DNA from 4 places in the Variovorax sp. FG153 genome. Region 1 is predicted to be linked to each of the others. Evidence: predicted binding sites of a transcription regulator. Region 1 holds the regulator's gene; each other region holds the start of a gene.

Region 1 (4,820 bases):
CTGCCAGAAGTACGGCATTCCGCAGATCTCCACCGGCGACATGCTGCGTGCCGCCGTCAAGGCCGGCACGCCGCTGGGCCTGCAGGCCAAGGCCGTGATGGATGCGGGCGCGCTGGTCAGCGACGACCTCATCATCAATCTCGTGAAGGAACGCATCGCCCAGCCCGACTGCGCCGAAGGCTTCCTGTTCGACGGCTTCCCGCGCACCATTCCGCAGGCCGACGCGATGAAGGCCGCGGGCGTCAAGCTCGACTACGTGCTCGAGATCGACGTGCCCTTCGGCGACATCATCGAACGCATGAGCGGCCGCCGCTCGCACCCGGCCTCGGGACGCACCTATCACCTCAAGTTCAACCCGCCCAAGGTCGAAGGCAAGGACGACCTGACCGGCGAGGAACTGATCCAGCGCAAGGACGACGAGGAAGAGACCGTGCGCAAGCGGCTCGACGTCTACAGCCAGCAGACGCGTCCGCTGGTCGACTACTACTCGGCCTGGGCCAAGGCCGATCCGGCCGCCGCGCCGAAGTACCGCGCCATCCAGGGCGTGGGCACGGTCGAAGAGATCACGCAGCGCGCCCTGGCCGCACTCAGCAGCTGAGCCCCGGCTCGAATCGCGAGCCGCGCGCGGGCCCCGGGTCCCGCGACGCGGCTTTTTCTTTGCCCCCCGTTTTCAGATCAGCGCGAGCGTCAGCGCGATGCGCGCCTTGACCGGCGTCAGCGTGCCCGCGTCGCGCAGCTTGTCGCCCGGCTTCGCCAGGATGCGCCCCTGCGTGCAGCGGGTGGCGCGCAGCACCGCGATGCCGGCCTCCTGCGCCTCGAGTGCGGCCGCCTCGAGCGCATGGTGCAGCGTGCCGTTGCCGGTGGTCGCCAGCACGAGGCCGCGCAGCGGCGAGATGGCGGCGTCGTCGGCGCGCAAGGCACGGATCACCGCACCGCTCGCGCCCGCGTGGCTCGTCACGATCTCCACGCGCGGCCATGCAGCCTCGTCCTCGGGAAGACGGTCAAGGACCGCGCCTGCTTCCGAAGCCGGCCAGTCGCGCACGCGCCGCACCTCGCCCTCCTCCACGTAGCCCACCGGCCCCGCGTCGCCCGCGTCGAAGGCATCGAGCCGGTAGGTGTGCACCTTCTGCACGTCGAAGGCACCGAGCACCGTGCCCGCGCAGACCGCGGTCACGCCCTGCGCATCCGGCGTCGCGGCCACGGCGATCGCGTCGCGCACGTTCTGCGGACCGTCGGGCGACAGCGCGGAGGCCGGGCGCATGGCGCAGGTCAGCACGATGGGCTTGCGCGGCGCCAGCACCGATTGGAGGAAGAAGGCGGTTTCCTCGAGCGTGTCGGTGCCGTGGGTGATCACCACGCCGGCCACGTCGGGCTGCGCCAGCCAGTGGGCGCAGCGCAGCGCCAGTGCGCGCCAGATCGCGAAGGACATGTCCTTGCTGTCGACCTGCGCCACCTGCTCCGCCGCCAGCGTCACGCCAGCGGGCGCCTCGATGCCGCCAAGCAGGTCGGCCACGCCCACCTCGCCGGCGGTGTAGCCGATGTTGTCGCCGCTGTTCGCCGCGCGGCCCGAGATGGTGCCGCCGGTGCCGAGCACCACCACGCGCCGCGGATTCGAGGGGGAAGAAGTCGCCATCGCTTGCCAACTTTGAAAAACTGGTTAAAAATACAGGTACTGGATGTTCAGCCAGTGCCGCAAGGAACCACCATGCAGTTCGCCGTGAAGCTTACCGCCCGCCAGCAGCAGATCCTCGATCTGATCCAGAGCGCCATCGCCCGCACCGGGGCGCCGCCCACCCGTGCCGAAATCGCGAGCGAGCTGGGCTTTCGCTCCGCCAACGCGGCCGAGGAACACCTGCAGGCGCTGGCCCGCAAGGGCGTCATCGAACTCGTGAGCGGCACCTCGCGCGGCATCCGCCTGAAGGGCGATGCGCTGCGCTCGCTGGCCGAGTCGCGCAACAGCCAGTTCTCGCTCTCGCTGCCCGGCATGGCTCAGCTCGCGCTGCCGCTCATCGGCCGCGTCGCCGCCGGTTCGCCGATCCTCGCGCAGGAGCACGTCGACCAGACCTACTACGTCGAGAACACGCTGTTCCAGCGCCAGCCCGACTACCTGCTCAAGGTGCGCGGCATGTCGATGCGCGACGCCGGCATCATGGACGGCGACCTGCTCGCCGTGCAGGCCACCAAGGAGGCGCGCAACGGCCAGATCGTGGTGGCGCGCCTCGGCGACGAGGTGACCGTCAAGCGCCTCAAGCGCAACAAGCAGGTGATCGAGCTGCACGCCGAGAACCCCGACTACCCGACCATCGTGGTCCAACCCGGCGAACCCTTCGAAATCGAAGGCCTCGCGGTCGGCCTGATCCGAAACACCATGCTGATGTAGCCCCGCCGAGCCGGCCCGGCGGTCTGCATCGCCGAGCCGCTTCGCGGATCCGCATCTCGCATACCCCATCCGGTCGCCGCAGGTGGCGGGCGTATGGCGCTTGGTCGCCATCACCCTGCTGCGCCCGATGACAACGAATCCTGCCTGTGTTCAACCTCAAACCTTCTTGGAGTTCACATGGGAATCGCCCTCCTCACCTTCGTCGATCTTTGGATGCCGCTGCAATCGCTCGCGAACCGCTGGCTGCCCGCCCGCCCCGCGCGCCGCAACGATGAGAGCCTGTGCGCCAGCGAGCTGCGCTACGTGTCGGTACGGCCGTCGCGCGCGGCTCGTGGCGATGGCGCCCCGAACGCATTCCCGGCCACGCCCGTGGCGCAGGCGCCCTCGCGTCCGCTGCGGGTGGTTCGTCTCGTCGATCGCCAGCAGGGCGGCGCGCGCAACAGCAACCGGGTGGTGATCTCGGGCCGGATGGCCGACGTGTGCGCCGAGCTCGATCGCCTCGCCGCGCTCGAAGCGCTCGAAGCACCCGCCGGGGCGGCCCGCCCCGCGCACCTGCACTGAAAGCGTCCTTCGGCGCGTCTCGCGCGCCGCCTCGGGGCCGGGTCCATGGGCAACCTCGCCCTTTGCCCGGCCTTCGAGCCGCTTCTCCGGCCTTCGCCCCGTTTTCGCCCCTCGAGGGCGGCAGGGCCGTATCCAAACGTTCTACGGCGCGCCGATTCCATGCTGCGAGGCACAATGGCATGCCATGAATATTGTGATCCTCGACGATTACCAGGATGCGGTGCGCAAGCTGCACTGTGCTTCGAAGCTCGATGCCTACGCAGCCAAGGTCTACACCAACACCGTCAAGGGCATCGGCCAACTCTCGGTGCGCCTCAAGGACGCCGACGTGATCGTCCTGATCCGCGAGCGCTCCCAGATCTCGCGCCAGCTGATCGAGAAACTCCCCAAGCTCAAGCTGATCTCGCAGACGGGCCGTATCAGCAGCCACATCGACGTGGCCGCCTGCACCGAGCGCGGCGTGGCCGTGGCCGAGGGTTCGGGCTCGCCGCAGGCGCCGGCCGAACTGACCTGGGCGCTGATCATGTCGGCCATGCGCCGGCTGCCGCAGTACATCAGCAACCTCAAGCATGGCGCCTGGCAGCAGTCGGGGCTCAAGTCGGCCTCGATGCCGCCCAATTTCGGCCTCGGCTCGGTGCTCAAGGGCAAGACGCTCTGCGTCTGGGGCTATGGCCGCATCGGCCAGCTCGTCGCGCGCTATGGGCAGGCCTTCGGCATGCAGGTGGTGATCTGGGGCCGCGAGGCGAGCTGCACCAAGGCACGCTCCGACGGCTTCCAGGTGGCGCAGAGCCGCCAGGAGTTCTTCGCGATGGCCGACGTGCTGTCGGTGCACCTGCGGCTTAACGACGAGACCACCGGCCTGATCACGCTCGAGGACCTCTCGCGCATGAAGCCGACCTCGCTGTTCGTCAACACCTCGCGCGCCGAGCTGGTCGAGTCCGATGCGCTGCTCGCGGCGCTCAACCGCGGCCGTCCCGGGCTGGCGGCGATCGACGTGTTCGAGAGCGAGCCGCCGCTGCAGGGCCATGCGCTGCTGCGCCTCGAGAACTGCATCTGCACGCCGCACATCGGCTACGTGGAGCAGGAGAGCTACGAGATGTACTTCGGCCAGGCCTTCGACAACGTCGTGAGCTTCATCAAGGGCAACCCCACCAACATCGTCAACCCCGGCGCACTGCAGGTCCGGCGGTGAAGCCGTGAGCCAGCCGGCGCCGAGGGGCGCACTCTGGGCGCTGCTCGCCGGCAACTTCGTGATCGGCACCGGGGTGATGGTGGTGCCGGGCACGCTCAACGAGATCAGCGTCTCGCTCGATGTCAGCGCCGCCACCGCGGGCCAGCTGATCACGGCCGCGGCCTTCGTCACCTGCCTCGGCGCGCCGCTGCTCGCGGCCGCGGTGGCCGGCTGGGACCGGCGCCGGCTGCTGGCCCTCACGATGCTGTGGTACGCCGCCTGGCACGCGGTGTCGGTCTTCATGCCGAGCTTCGGCGCCCTGCTGCCGGTGCGCATGCTGGCGGTGATCGCTCCGGCCATCTTCACGCCCCAGGCGGCCGCCTGCGCCGGCATGCTGGTGCCGCCCGAACAGCGCGGGCGCGCGGTCACCTTCGTCTTCCTCGGCTGGTCGATGGCCTCGGTGCTGGGCCTGCCCATCGGCGCGCTGATCGGCGGCCATTTCGGCTGGCGCGCGGCCTTCCTCGCGATCTCGGCGCTCAGCATCGTGAGCGCGGTCTCGGTGTGGCTCACGCTGCCCAACGGCATCCGGCCAGCGGCGCTCACGGCCGCGGCCTGGGCGCGCGTGCTGCGCAGCCCGGTGCTGATGGGCATCGTCTCGATCACCGCGCTGCAGGGCGCGGGCCAGTTCGTGCTGTTCAGCTACTTCGG
Region 2 (4,820 bases), on a different contig from region 1:
GGCACGCCCTCGGGCGCCACCCAGTGGTCGAGCACGCCGAATTCGTTGGCCGGCGCGAAGCGCAGCACCGCGCGACCGCCGGGCGTGGTCGCGACCCAACGCTCGCCCTCGCCCTCGCGCGCCAGCGCGCCGTCGGCCAGGCCGCTGGCCCATTCGGGCAGGCGCGCGGGATCGGCCGCCAGCGCATAGGCCGCGCGCCAATCGCAGGCCACGCGCTGCGTGATCACGCGCGAGAGTTCATTCGAGTTCATCGATGTCGCTCCTCAGCACCTTGGCCGCCACCGCGGCCGAAAAGCCCCGCGCCATCAGGAAGCGGGCCTGCCGCGCGCGCTCCTTGGGATCGGCGGGCGGGGCGTCGAAGCGGCGGCGCCAGAGCGCGGCCGCGCGTTCGAGCTCGCTGCCCTGCAGCCCGGCCACCGCCTGCGAGATGGCCTCGGCGCCGATGCCCTTGGCCTGCAGTTCCTGCCGCACGCGCGCCGCGCCGAGCCGGCCCGCGCGCTGGTGCAGCACCGAGGCGACCACGCGCTCCTCGCTGATGAAGTCCTTGGCCGCGAGCTCATCGAGCGCGGCCTTGAGCGTGCCCGGCTCTTCCTCGTAGCGCGCCAGCTTGCGCTCGAGCTCGCCACGGGAATGCTCGCGCTGGCTCAGCAGACGCAGCGCGCGGCCTTTCAGGGAAGGAGCATCGAATGCCATCGGAAATGCAGGGGCGGAAAAGGAAAGCGGGGCGGCCGCAGGCGCCCCGCTCGCAGGCATCGGCCGGTTATTCGGCCGCGCCGGCCGCGTCCGCCGCCAGCAGCGGGATGCCCAGCGACTCGCGCACCTTGTTCTCGATCTCGCGCGACAGCTCGGGGTTCTCGCGCAGGAACTCGCGCGCGTTGTCGCGGCCCTGGCCGATCTTCTCGCCGTTGTAGGCGTACCAGGCGCCCGACTTGTCGATGATCTTGGCGGTCACGCCCATGTCGATGATCTCGCCCTCGCGGCTGATGCCCTCGCCGAACAGGATGTCGAACTCGGCCGTCTTGAACGGCGGCGAGACCTTGTTCTTCACCACCTTGACCTTGGTTTCGTTGCCGATGGCCTCGTCGCCCTTCTTGATGGTGCCGATGCGGCGGATGTCCAGGCGCACCGAGGCGTAGAACTTCAGCGCGTTGCCGCCGGTGGTGGTTTCGGGCGAACCGAACATCACGCCGATCTTCATGCGGATCTGGTTGATGAAGATGACCATGCAGTTTGTCTTCTTGATCGTGGCCGTGAGCTTGCGCAGCGCCTGGCTCATCAGGCGGGCCTGCAGGCCGGGCAGCGAGTCGCCCATCTCGCCTTCGATTTCGGCCTTGGGCGTGAGCGCGGCGACCGAGTCGACCACGATCAGGTCGACGGCGCCCGAGCGCACCAGCGAGTCGACGATCTCGAGCGCCTGCTCGCCGGTGTCGGGTTGGCTGATCAGCAGGTCGGACAGGTTCACGCCGAGCTTCTGGGCGTACTGCACGTCGAGCGCGTGCTCGGCGTCGACGAAGGCGCAGGTGCCGGCCTGCTTCTGCATGGCGGCGATGACCTGCAGCGTGAGCGTGGTCTTGCCCGAGGATTCAGGACCGTAGATCTCGACCACCCGGCCGCGCGGCAGGCCGCCGACGCCCAGGGCGATGTCGAGGCCCAGCGAGCCGGTGGAGACCACCTGGATGTCCTCGAGCGCCTCGCCTTCGCCGAGCCGCATGATCGTGCCCTTGCCGAACTGCTTCTCGATCTGGGCCAGCGCGGCCTGGAGGGCCTTGGCCTTTTCGCTGTTGGCGCCTGCGATGCTCGAGCCCTTGACGACTGCGTCCATGTGAAAAACTCCTTGAAGATCAACGGGTTGTGTACTGCCGGATCCATCTGCTTTTAACTACAGCCTGGATGCTTGAACAGTAGTGTAGGGGCGGATGGATTCGAGTAAACCCATTTTTTGGTCAGTTTGCTTTACCATTTGGCGCCGTGAGCGACACCCCCTTTCCCCTCGACCCCGATGCCTGGCGCCAGACCCACCTGGGCCGGCTGCTCGGCCACGCGATGCGGCGCTTCGACGAGCGCGTGCTCGCGCTGATGGCGCACGACGTCGACGTGCCGCTCGCGCTGTCGAACCTGGCGGCGCGCGCGCAGGTCAGCGCGGCCCACGTCCACATCACGCGCCACCTCGCGCGCGAGGGCTCGCGCCTGACCGAGCTCGCCGAGCGCGCCGGCATGACCAAGCAGGCCATGGGCGCGCTGGTCGACCAGTGCGAGGCCTGGGGGCTGGTCACGCGCGGGCCCGATCCGCTCGATGCGCGCGCGCGGCGCGTGCTGTTCACGGCCGACGGCCTGGCCTGGCTCGAGGCCTTCCGCCAGGCGGTGACGCAGGCCGAGCGCGAGTTCCGCGCCAGCGTGGGCGACGAGGTCGCCACCGTGGTAACCATCGGTCTGGAAGCCTATACGGCGGGCTAGACTCCCTGCCGAGCGGAGACAACGAACGTGCAACGGCGCCGCCCCGCGGCGCGAACCGGGCTGGAGGTGGGCTATGCGGATTCTGATTGCCGAGGACGACCAGGTGCTGGCCGACGCCCTGCTGCGCAGCCTGCGCACCTCGGGCGCCGCGGTCGACCACGTGGCCAACGGCTCCGAGGCCGACACCGCGCTCATGACCCACAGCGAGTTCGACCTGCTGATCCTCGACCTCGGCCTGCCGAGCCTGCACGGCATCGAGATCCTCAAGCGCCTGCGCGCGCGCGGCTCGCAGCTGCCGGTGCTGGTGCTGACGGCGGCCGACAGCGTGGAGGAGCGCGTCAAGGGCCTGGACAACGGCGCCGACGACTACATGGCCAAGCCCTTCAGCCTGCAGGAGCTCGAGGCGCGCGTGCGCGCCCTCACGCGCCGCGGCATGGGCACCACCAGCAACGCGATCAAGCACGGCCCGCTGGTCTACGACCAGGCCGGCCGCGTCGCCACGCTCGACGGCAAGATGGTCGAGCTGTCGGCGCGCGAGCTGGGCCTGCTCGAGGTGCTGCTGCAGCGCGCGGGCCGGCTGGTCAGCAAGGACCAGCTGGTGGAGCGGCTGTGCGAATGGGGCGAGGAGGTGAGCCTCAACGCGATCGAGGTCTACATCCACCGCCTGCGCAAGAAGATCGAGAAGGGCCCGGTGCGCATCGCCACGGTGCGCGGGCTCGGCTACTGCCTCGAAAAGATCCAGTGACGCCCGCGCGGCCGCCAGGCGCGGCGGGTCCGGCCCGATGAAACTCTTCCAGCGCGCGCAGCGCTCCCTGTTCGGCGAGATCCTCGACTGGATGCTCACGCCGCTGCTGCTGCTGGTGCCGGTCAGCATCGGCGTGACCTGGCTGGTGGCGCAGGGCATCGCCAACGCGCCCTTCGACCGCGCGCTCGAGCACAACGTCGAGACGCTGGCGCGCATGGTCACGACGCAGAAGGGCGGCCCGCGCTTCGAACTGCCGCAGTCGGCGCGCGAGATCCTGCGCGGCGACGATGCCGACCGCGTGTACTACCAGGTGCTCGACAGCCACGGCGCGCTGCTCAGCGGCGAGCGCGACGTGCCGCATCCCAGCCTCGACGAGCCGCCGGTGATCGGCCAGGTCTCGCTGCGCGACGGCGAGATGAACGGCAAGCCGGTGCGCGTGGCCTCGGTCTGGCTGGCCGGCGAGCATCCCGACGCGCCGCCCGCGCTGCTGCAGATGGCCGAGACGCGCCAGAAGCAGTCGCTGCTGGCGGCCGAGATCATCAAGGGCGTGCTGCTGCCGCAGTTCGCGATCCTGCCGCTCGCGGTGCTGCTGATCTGGCTGGCGCTGGTGCGCGGCATCAAGCCGCTGTCGGTGGTGGAGGCGCGCATCCGCGAGCGCCGCCCGGGCGACCTGAGCCCGCTCGACGAATCCTCGGTGCCGCTGGAAGTGGTGCCGCTGGTGTCCTCGGTCAACGAGCTGCTCGACAAGCTCAACGATTCCATCGACACGCAGAAGCGCTTCCTGGCCGACGCGGCGCACCAGCTCAAGACGCCGCTCGCGGGCCTGCGCATGCAGGCCGACCTGGCGCAGCGCGAGAACGCCAACGCCGACGAGCTCAAGCAGTCGCTCAAGCAGATCGGCCGCGCCAGCGTGCGCGCCACCCACACGGTGAACCAGCTGCTGTCGCTGGCACGCGCCGAGGGCAACAGCGCCGGCGCCCATCGCCAGCCCTGCGACCTGGCGCGGCTCACGATCGAGGTGGTGCGCGAGGCGGTGCCGCGCGCGATCGAGAAGCGCATCGACCTCGGCTACGACGGTGTCGATCCCGGCTCGCGCGGCGTGGTGCTCGAGGGCAACCCGACCCTGCTCAAGGAGCTGGTGCGCAACCTGGTCGACAACGCGATCAACTACACGCCCTCGCGGCCCGAACGCGCCGGCGTGATCACCGCGCGGGTGCTGGCCGATCCCTTCGGCCGGGTGCTGCTGCTGCAGGTGGAGGACAACGGCCCGGGCATTTCCGAAGCCGACCGCGAGCTCGTGTTCGAACCCTTCTACCGCGTGCTCGGCAACGAGGCCGACGGCTCGGGCCTGGGACTGCCGATCGTGCGCGAGATCGCGAACCAGCACCATGCGCAGGTGACGCTCGAGGACGCGCATCCCGAGCGGCAGCCGCCGGGCGCGCGCTTCACGGTGCGCTTCGAGAGCGCGCCGACCTGAACGGCTGGCCTATCGGGCGCTGGTGTCCGACGCGCCGGCCTTCGGCGGCTCGGCGCGGATCTGCAAATACTCGGGATGGATCTGCCGCGTGAGGCGCTGCGGATCGCGCTCGTCGAGCCCCGCCGGCGCGAGGCCGAAGCCCGC
Region 3 (4,820 bases), on a different contig from region 1:
GGGATAGCCCATGGCCCAGTCGAGCTCGGGCATGAACTTGAAGTTCATGCCGTAGATGCTCGCGATCAGGGTCGGCGGCAGCAGCGCGACGCTGGCCACCGAGAAGATCTTGATCGTCTTGTTCTGGTTGATGTTGATGAAACCGACGGTCGCATCCATCAGGAAGTTGATCTTGTCGAACAGGAAGGCCGTGTGGTTGTCGAGCGACTCGATGTCGCGCAGGATCTGCCGCGCTTCCTCGAACTGCTCGGCATTGAGCATCTTGCTGCGCATCATGAAGCTGACCGCGCGGCGCGTGTCCATCACGTTGCGGCGGATGCGCCCGTTCAGGTCTTCCTGGCGCGCGATGGCGCCCAGCACCTCGCCCGCGAGCTCGTCGCTGACGTTGCCCGAGAGCACCTTCTTGCTGGCGGCCTCGAGCTCGTCGTAGATGTTCTCGAGCGAGTCGGCCGAGTACTCGGCGTCGGCGTCGAAGAGCTTGAGCATCACTTCCTTCGCGTCCTCGATCAGCCCCGGGGCGCGGCGCGCGCGCATGCGCAGCAGGCGGAACACGGGCACGTCCTCGTCGTGGATCGAGAACAGCACGCCGCGGCTGCGCAGGTCGGTGTTGTGCTGGTTGAGGATGAAGGCGACGCGCACCGCGCGCGGGGCTTCGTCGTCGTCGATCAGGAAGTCGCTGCGGATGTGCAGTTCGCCGTTGTCCTCTTCATAGAAGCGCGCCGATTCCTCGATGTCCTCGTCCATCGCGTCCTCGGGGATCGAGAGGCCGTAGTACTGCTTGATCCAGCGCTTCTCCTCGAGCGTGGGCGATTCGAGGTCGACCCAGATCGGCTGGAAGCGGGAGAGCTCCTCGAGGGCCTCGATCTCTTCCTGGACGAGGCGGCCGTTGGCGAGCGTGAAGATATTGAGCATGGCTCACTCCCGAGAAATGGCTGGGGCGATGGGGCGGACGGGCGGGGGACGAGAAAGAGGGGCGCTTTCAAATCCCGGAGCCGGTCGGCCGGGCTCAGCCGGGAGTTGAAAGCTGCCGAGACGGGGCGGTTTCCATGATGCGGTCTCCAGTTGCAGCGAGGCGCGATTATGTCATCGGCGAATGAGCGCAGAGTTGGCTGAACTGGACGAACATCCAGTAGAGTGGCGGCCATGCCGAGCGCCGCGTCCCCCGTCTTTTCCCATCCGCCGGCGACCCAGGCCGAGCGCCTCGCGGCCGCCCTTGCGAGCCTCAACGACGAACAGCGCGCGGCGGTCGAGCACGGGGTGGAAGCGCTGGCCGGTGGCGCTCCGGACGCGGCCGATGCGGGCCCGCTGCTCGTGATCGCCGGCGCCGGCTCGGGCAAGACCAGCACGCTGGCGCACCGGGTGGCGCACCTGATCGCGCGCGGGGTCGACCCGCAGCGCCTCTTGCTCCTGACCTTCTCGCGCCGCGCCGCGCAGGAAATGGCGCAGCGCGCCGGCCAGGTGCTCGCGCGCGTGCTGGGGCTGCAGGCCCACACCGCGCCCGCGCTGCCCTGGGCCGGCACCTTCCATGGCATCGGCGCGCGGCTGCTGCGCGAGTACGCCGCGCAGATCGGGCTGGACGACAACTTCACCATCCACGACCGCGGCGACGCCGAGGACCTGATGGGGCTGGCGCGGCACGAGCTCGGCTTCTCGTCGAGCGCGCGCCGCTTTCCGCACAAGGGCACCTGCCTGTCGATCTATTCGCGCTGCGTGAACACGCGCGCGCCGCTCGAGTCGGTGCTCAGGCAGTCCTTTCCGTGGTGCGCAGAATGGGGCGTCGAGCTGCAGCAGCTGTTCGGCGCCTACGTCGAGGCCAAGCAGCAGCAGAACGTGCTCGACTACGACGACCTGCTGCTCTACTGGGCCGGCATGATGGAGGAGCCCACGCTGGCGCGGCACCTGGGCGAGCGCTTCGACCACGTGCTGGTCGACGAGTACCAGGACACCAACCTGCTGCAGGCCGCGATCCTGCTCGCGCTCAAGCCCGACGGGCGGGGCGTGACGGTGGTGGGCGACGACGCGCAGTCGATCTATTCGTTCCGCGGCGCGACGGTGCGCAACATCCTCGACTTTCCCTCGCAGTTCTCGCGGCCGGCGCGCGTGGTCACGCTGGAGCGCAACTACCGCTCCACCCAGCCGATCCTCGACGTGTCGAACGCGTGCATCGCTCATGCGGCCGAGCGCCATGCCAAGACGCTGTGGACCGACAAGCCCTCGGCCGGGCGGCCGCAGATCGTGCGCGTGCCCGACGAGGCCCAGCAGGCCTGCTGGGTGGCCGACCAGGTGCTCGCGCACCGCGAGGGCGGGCTCGCGCTCAAGTCGCAGGCGGTGCTGTTCCGCACCTCGAGCCACAGCGCGCCGCTCGAGCTCGAACTGGCGCGCCGCAACATCCCGTTCGTGAAGTACGGCGGGCTCAAGTTCCTCGAGGCCTCGCACGTGAAGGACCTGCTCGCGGTGCTGCGCTTCGCGCAGAACCCGCGCGGCCGCATGGCGGGCTTTCGCGTCACGCAACTGATCCCGGGCATCGGGCCGGCCACCAGCGCGAAGCTGCTCGACGCGATGGACCAGGCGGCCGACCCGGCCATCGCCCTGCGCGACTTCGTGCCGCCGAGCGCCGCGCGCGCCGAATGGGCCGCCTTCGCCGAGGCCTATGCCGCGCTGCGCGCGCCGTCGCTGGCCTGGCCGGCCGACGTGGGCATCGCGATGGAGTGGTACCTGCCGCACCTCGAGCGGCTCTACGACGACACCGCGGGCACGCGCCGCGGCGACGTCGAGCAGCTGGTGCACATGGCCTCGGGCTACGCCTCGCGCGAACGCTTCCTCACCGAGCTCACGCTCGATCCGCCCGAAGCCACCAGCGACCGGCCCGGGCCGCCGCTGCTCGACGAAGACTACCTGATCCTCTCGACCATCCATTCGGCCAAGGGGCAGGAGTGGAATTCGGTCCACGTGCTCAACGTGGTCGACGGCTGCATGCCGGCCGACGTGGCGCAGAGCGCGCAGGAGCTCGAGGAGGAACGGCGCCTGCTCTACGTGGCCATGACCCGCGCCCGCGACCACCTGCACCTGCTGGTGCCGCAGCGCTTCTACATCCCGCAGCAGGCCGCGCGCGGCGACCGGCATCTGTATGCCAACCGCAGCCGCTTCATTCCCGATGCCGACCTCGCGCGCTTCGAAGCCCGGACCTGGCCGCCCCCGCCGCCTCGCGCGCCCGCGGTGCCGCCGCCGGCCGCGGTGATCGACCTGCGCAACCGGATGCGCGCCGCCTGGCGCTGAAGGGCGCCCGGCCCTTTCTCCAGCAGGGACATGCGCGGGTGGCCGCGAAAGATGGGCGCGGCAGCAATGGTTCGCAACGCGGCCCGCAGCATGCGGGGCCGCTGGGGCCTGCTATGGAAGAAATAGCTGAGCATGCGGCGCGGTCCGCCAGCCCGTCATCCGGGCATCCCCCGGTATTGCAATACCGTGACAGCTTGGGCATAGTGAATCGACCTTCTCCTCTCCCGCACCTCTCCCTCTTTCCCCTCTCCCCCTTTCTTCTCCCAGCCCCACAACCGTTTTCGCCGGCCGCGCTGCATCCGCAGCGATGGTCATTTCCCCAACCGTCAATTCCAGGAGGTCATTCATGAATTTGACGATCAGCGGTCATCACCTCGACGTCACCCCTGCCTTGCGCACCTACGTCACGAGCAAGCTGGACCGGGTTATCCGACATTTCGACCAGGTGGTCGATGTGAAGGTGATCCTCACGGTGGAAAAGCAGAAGGAAAAGGAACGCCGGCAACGGGCCGAGTGCAACATCCACGTCAAGGGCAATGACATGTTCGCGGAGTCGAGCCACGCTGATCTCTATGCCGCGGTCGATGAACTGGTCGACAAGCTCGACCGCCAGGTGGTGCGCCACAAGGACCGCCTGCAGGACCATCACCACAGCGCGCCCAAGCGCCTGATGTAAGACGAAGCGGGTTCCCGGCTGTCGCGCCGGAGACTCTCGAAGCCGCCTCCGGGCGGCTTTTTCATGGGCTTTTCCGACTGCCCATCAAGGATTTGAAGGGCCTCTGTCGAGGGAAGCGAGGCCTGCGGGCAACATGTAACCAGAAAGTAGATAAGCGGAGTGGGGGTTTTTACCAAGCAGGTGCATAATCGCCCCCGCTCTGACCCACCATGAATCGTCTCGCGTCCATCCTGCCGCCCGCTCAAGTGCTCGTGAGCGTTGACGCCACCAGCAAGAAGCGTGCTTTCGAGGAAGCCGGCTTGCTGTTCGAAAGCCTTCACGGGCTGGGCCGCGCCCTGATCACCGACAGCCTGTTCGCGCGCGAGCGCCTCGGCTCCACCGGCCTCGGTCACGGCGTCGCCATTCCGCATGGCCGCATCAAGGGCCTCAAGGCCCCGATGGCCGCGGTGTTCCAGCTCGCGAACCCGATCGGCTTCGATGCCCCCGACGAGCAGCCGGTCGGCCTGCTGATCTTCCTGCTGGTGCCCGAAGCCGCCACGCAGAAGCACCTCGAAATCCTCTCCGAGATCGCCGAGCTGCTGAGCGACGCCGGCCTGCGCGAGCAGATCAAGTCGAGCACCGACGCGGCCGCGCTGCACGGCCTGATCGCCGGCTGGCACTCCACGCAAGTCGCCTGAGCCCATGGCTCGGGGCGTGGCTGCTGCTAAGCTGCGCTGCCTTTCCTCCCGTTCCCCTCACCTCCGAAGAAGCGGTGCCGCGCGCCGCGCCCTGAACGCATGAAGCCGACCGTCATCAGCGCCGATGCCATGTTCGAGGAGTTCCGCGGCTCGCTGCGCTGGGAATGGCTCGCGGGACTCGGCGCGTCCGA
Region 4 (4,820 bases), on a different contig from region 1:
GGAGCGCGTGCGGAGGAGGCCATCGTTTCGCGGAGTGGAACGGCATTGTGCGGCCGCGTTGCGAATCCTAGGCTCGCGGCTTTCCCGGGGCACTGGGCCCCATCGCTTCGAACATCCGCAGGAGACCCGCTCATGACACCCATCGCCCCGCTGCGCCGCCGCCTTGGCGCGCTCTTCCTGGCCTGCCTCGCCGCGCCCTCGCTGGCGCTCGCGCAGGCGCCGTATCCGAGCAAGCCGATCCGCCTGGTCGTGCCCTTCGCGGCCGGCGGCGCGGTCGACACCGTGGGCCGCGTGGTCGGCGAGCGGCTGTCGACGCAGATGGGCCAGCCGGTGATCGTCGACAACCGGCCCGGCGCCAACGCCAACATCGGCACCGAGAACGTCGCGCGCTCGGCGCCCGACGGCTACTCGCTGCTGGTGGCGGCCAACGGCGTGGTGACCAACAACACGCTCTATCCCAAGCTGTCGTTCAACGGCCTGCGCGACTTCGTCGCCGTGGCGCGCCTGGGCTATGCGCCGCTGGTGCTGGTGGTGCCGGCCAGCGCGCCCTACAAGAGCGTGCCCGAGCTGCTCGCGGCCGCGCGCGCCAAGCCCGGCGACATGAGCTACGGCTCGGCCGGCAACGGCAGCTCGGGCCACCTGGCCGGCGCGCTGCTGGCCTCGGTCGGCAAGTTCGATGCGCTGCACGTGGCCTACAAGGGCGGCTCGCCCGCGCTGGTCGACCTGATCGCCGGGCGCACCTCGTTCATGCTGCTGAACCCGCTCGAGGTGCTGCCGCACATCCAGTCGGGCCGGTTGCGCGCGCTGGCGGTCAGCGGCGCCCAGCGCGCGCCGATGCTGCCGAACGTGCCCACCATGGCCGAGGCCGGCCTGCCGAACTTCGACGCCAGCGTCTGGTGGACGCTGCTCGCGCCGGCCGGCACCGCGCCCGAGGTGGTCGCCAAGCTCAATGCCGAGACGCGCAAGGCGCTGGCCGATGCCGGCACGCGCGAGAAGCTGGGCGCGCTCGGCGCGGTCATCACGCCCTCGAGCCCGCAGGAGGCCGCGGCCTTCCTCAAGAGCGAATCGGCCAAGTGGGAGCAGGTGATCCGCGCGGCCGACATCAAGGCCGATTGAACACGGCGTCGACTTCATGATCATCGACTGCCACGGCCACTACACCACCGCGCCGGCCGCGCTCGAGGCCTGGCGCCGGCGCCAGGTCGAGGCCTTCGGCGCGGGGCGGCCCGCGCCGGCCGCGTCCGAGCTGCGCATCGGCGACGACGAGCTGCGCGAATCCATCGAGGGCAACCAGCTGCGGCTGATGGACGAGCGCGGCATCGACCTCACCGTCTTCAGCCCGCGCGCGAGCTTCATGGCGCACCACGTCGGCGACTTCGCGGTGTCGTCCGCATGGGCCGCGATCTGCAACGAGCTGTGCCACCGCGTGAGCGCGATGTTCCCCGAGCGCTTCGCGGGCGCGGCGATGCTGCCGCAGTCGCCGGGCGTGCCGGTCGCCTCGTGCGTCGCCGAGCTCGAGCGCTGCGTGCGCGACTACGGCTTCGTCGGCGTCAACCTCAACCCCGATCCCTCGGGCGGCTTCTGGAACAGCCCGCCGCTGACCGACCGCCACTGGTATCCGCTCTACGAGAAGATGGTCGAGCTCGACGTGCCGGCCATGATCCATGTGAGCACCAGCTGCAACGCCTGCTTCCACACCACGGGCGCGCACTACCTCAATGCCGACACCACGGCCGTGATGCAGTGCATCGAGGGCGACCTGTTCGCGGATTTCCCGACCCTGCGCTTCGTGATCCCGCACGGCGGCGGTGCCGCGCCCTACCACTGGGGGCGCTTTCGCGGGCTGGCCCAGGAGATGAAGAAGCCGCCGCTCGCGCAGCACCTGCTGCAGAACCTGTTCTTCGACACCTGCGTCTACCACCAGCCGGGCATCGACCTGCTCGCGCGCGTGATCCCGGTCGAGAACATCCTGTTCGCCTCCGAGATGATCGGCGCCGTGCGCGGCATCGATCCCGAGACCGGCCACGCCTACGACGACACGCGGCGCTACATCGAGGCCGCCGCGTTGAGCGCCGGCGAGCGCGCGCAGGTCTACGAAGGCAATGCGCGCCGCGTCTTTCCGCGGCTCGATGCGCAGCTGAACGCGCGCGGCCGGCTGTTCGATCCCCAATCTCATTCCTCGCAAGGAGCCCGCCATGCATGAACTCGGCGTCGTCCATCGCCACATCGAACGCGCCGACGCGAAGGTCGTCGACGCCCTCGCGGCCCTGGGCTCGGCCACGGTACACGAGGCCATGGGCCGGGTCGGCCTGCTCGCGCCGTACATGCGGCCGATCTACCCGGGCGCGCAGGTCAGCGGCAGCGCCGTCACCGTGCTGCTGCATCCGGGCGACAACTGGATGCTGCACGTCGCGGCCGAGCAGATCCGCCCCGGCGACATCGTGGTGGCGGCCGTCACCGCGCCGAGCAGCGACGGCTTCTTCGGCGACTTGCTGGCCACCAGCTTCCAGGCCCGCGGCGCGCGCGCGCTGGTGATCGACGGCGGCGTGCGCGACGTGCGCACCTTGCAGCAGATGGGCTTTCCGGTCTGGAGCAAGGCCATCAGCAGCAAGGGCTGCGTGAAGGCCACGCTGGGCTCGGTCAACATCCCCGTGGCCTGCGCCGGCATGTCGGTGCAGCCCGGCGATGCGATCGTGGCCGACGACGACGGCGTGGTCTGCGTGCCGCGCGCGATGGCCGCGGCCACGCTCGAGAAGGCGCGCCAGCGCGAGGCGCTGGAGGCGTCGAAGCGCGAGAAGCTCGCGAGCGGCGTGCTCGGGCTCGACATGTACGACATGCGGCCGGCGCTGGCGGCGGCGGGGCTGCGCTACATCGACTGAAAGGGCGCGGCGGGCAATGCCCGACCCGCGCGCATGGCCGCAGGGCCATCGGGGCGACGGGACGGTTAACATCTGTATAAACGTACAGTATTTTCCGCCCGCCCATGGACCTCCAGCACAAGCTCGCCATCCTGGCCGATGCCGCCAAGTACGACGCCTCCTGCGCGTCGAGCGGCTCGCAGCCGCGCGACTCGGTGGGCGGGCGCGGCATCGGCTCGACCGAGGGCATGGGCATCTGCCACAGCTATGCGCCCGACGGCCGCTGCATCTCGCTGCTCAAGGTGCTGCTGACCAACCACTGCCAGTACGACTGCCTCTACTGCGTGAACCGCGCCTCGAGCAACGTGCCGCGCGCGCGTTTCCGCGCCGACGAGGTGGTGCAGCTCACGCTCGATTTCTACCGCCGCAACTGCATCGAGGGGCTGTTCCTCTCGAGCGGCATCGTCAAGTCGCCCGACCACACGATGGAGCAGGTGGTCGAGGTCGCGCGCTCGCTGCGCGAGGACCACGACTTCCGCGGCTACATCCACCTCAAGACCATTCCCGATGCCAGTGACGAGCTGATCGCGCGCGCCGGCCGCTATGCCGACCGGCTCAGCATCAACGTCGAGATGCCGACCACCGAGGGCCTGCAGGCCCTGGCACCCGAGAAGGACGAGAGCGCGATCCGCCGCTCGATGGCGCGGCTGCGCTTGCAGATCGACGACACGCGCGAGGAGGCGCGCCGCGTGGTGCCGATCCGCGCGCTGCCGGGCGCGGCGCCCGTGGCCGCGAAGCCGCCGCCGTTCGCGCCCGCGGGCCAGAGCACGCAGATGATCGTGGGCGCCGACGCCACCGACGACCGCGCCATCCTCGCGACCAGCGCCACGCTCTATGGCGCCTACCGGCTGCGCCGCGTCTACTACTCGGCCTTCAGCCCGATCCCCGACGCGGCGCGCGCGCTGCCGCTCGCCGCGCCGCCGCTGCTGCGCGAGCACCGGCTCTACCAGGCCGACTGGCTGATGCGCTTCTACGGCTTCGAGCACGGCGAGATCGTGGCCGAGCGCGACGGCCTGCTGCGGCTCGACGTCGATCCCAAGATGGCCTGGGCGCTCGCGCATGCGGAGCGCTTCCCGGTCGACCTCAACCATGCGCCGCGCGAGCTGCTGCTGCGCGTGCCGGGCCTGGGCGTGAAGGCGGTCGATCGGCTGCTGCAGGCCAGGCGCGTGCGCCGCGTGCGCGCCGACGACCTGCGGCGGCTGCATGTGCCCGCGCGCAAGGTGCTGCCCTTCGTGGTGGCCGATGGGCACCGGCCCGCGGCCGGGGCGATGGCGGCGTCGGCGCGCGCCGAGCCCGCGCGGCAGGCCTCGCTGTTCTGAGCGCCATCGCGATGCAGGTGCGGCTCGACGACGCGGTCGACCTCGACGGTTTCCGGCGCCGCGCGCGGCAACTGCTGGCCGACGGCGTGCCGCCCGAGCGGGTCGAGTGGGGCGTGGCGCGGTCCGATGGCGGAGAGGGCCTGTTCGGCGATGCGCCCGAGCAGGCGATCGCACCGTCGACCGCGGCGCTGCAGCCCGTGCCCGCGGCTTTCGTCGCGCTGTGCGCCGACGTGATCCTGCACCGCGATCCCCAGCGCTTCGCGCTGCTTTACCGCCTGCTCTGGCGCCTCGCGCACGAGCCCGCGCTGCGCCACGATCCGCTCGACGCCGACATGATGCGGGCGCAGCGCATGGCCAAGGCCGTGCACCGCGACATCCACAAGATGCGCGCCTTCGTGCGCTTCACGCAGGTGACGGACGACGACGGGCTCGAGCGCCATGTCGCATGGTTCGAGCCCGAGCACCGCATCGTCGAGGCCAATGCCGACTTCTTCGCGCGCCGCTTCGCGCAGATGCGCTGGGCCATCCTCACGCCCGAGCGCTGCGTCGAATGGGACGGCCATGCGCTGTCGTTCCGCGCGGG

What was found. The regulator LexA, encoded in region 1, represses DNA repair genes until DNA is damaged. The targets are predictions, from matches to a motif close to ACTGTATNNNNATACAGT.
Region 2: recA (recombinase RecA) is a predicted target of LexA. The motif match lies at 1,869-1,886, and genes of this name have one in related genera.
Region 3: ACODT0_RS40760 (ATP-dependent helicase) is a predicted target of LexA. The motif match lies at 1,114-1,131, and genes of this name have one in related genera.
Region 4: ACODT0_RS05865 (putative DNA modification/repair radical SAM protein) is a predicted target of LexA. The motif match lies at 2,951-2,968, and genes of this name have one in related genera.

Annotation. Positions count from the first base shown of each region.
Region 1 covers NZ_JBMDKG010000049.1:13,968-18,787, forward strand. The annotation lists gene adk (adenylate kinase) at 1-598, shown strand, start outside; gene ACODT0_RS34505 (asparaginase) at 671-1,633, opposite strand; gene lexA (transcriptional repressor LexA) at 1,706-2,380, shown strand; gene ACODT0_RS34515 (hypothetical protein) at 2,558-2,941, shown strand; gene ACODT0_RS34520 (D-2-hydroxyacid dehydrogenase family protein) at 3,126-4,133, shown strand; gene ACODT0_RS34525 (MFS transporter) at 4,138-4,820, shown strand, end outside.
Region 2 covers NZ_JBMDKG010000006.1:80,252-85,071, forward strand. The annotation lists gene ACODT0_RS09485 (SRPBCC family protein) at 1-251, opposite strand, end outside; gene recX (recombination regulator RecX) at 238-693, opposite strand; gene recA (recombinase RecA) at 761-1,822, opposite strand; gene ACODT0_RS09500 (MarR family winged helix-turn-helix transcriptional regulator) at 1,969-2,454, shown strand; gene ACODT0_RS09505 (response regulator) at 2,528-3,199, shown strand; gene ACODT0_RS09510 (sensor histidine kinase) at 3,237-4,676, shown strand; gene ACODT0_RS09515 (sporulation protein) at 4,686-4,820, opposite strand, start outside.
Region 3 covers NZ_JBMDKG010000076.1:11,801-16,620, reverse strand. The annotation lists gene corA (magnesium/cobalt transporter CorA) at 1-912, opposite strand, end outside; gene ACODT0_RS40760 (ATP-dependent helicase) at 1,144-3,276, shown strand; gene hpf (ribosome hibernation-promoting factor, HPF/YfiA family) at 3,623-3,952, shown strand; gene ACODT0_RS40750 (PTS sugar transporter subunit IIA) at 4,162-4,629, shown strand; gene hprK (HPr(Ser) kinase/phosphatase) at 4,729-4,820, shown strand, end outside.
Region 4 covers NZ_JBMDKG010000003.1:135,199-140,018, forward strand. The annotation lists gene ACODT0_RS05845 (IclR family transcriptional regulator) at 1-23, opposite strand, end outside; gene ACODT0_RS05850 (Bug family tripartite tricarboxylate transporter substrate binding protein) at 133-1,116, shown strand; gene ACODT0_RS05855 (amidohydrolase family protein) at 1,133-2,203, shown strand; gene ligK (4-carboxy-4-hydroxy-2-oxoadipate aldolase/oxaloacetate decarboxylase) at 2,196-2,879, shown strand; gene ACODT0_RS05865 (putative DNA modification/repair radical SAM protein) at 2,984-4,237, shown strand; gene ACODT0_RS05870 (UdgX family uracil-DNA binding protein) at 4,249-4,820, shown strand, end outside.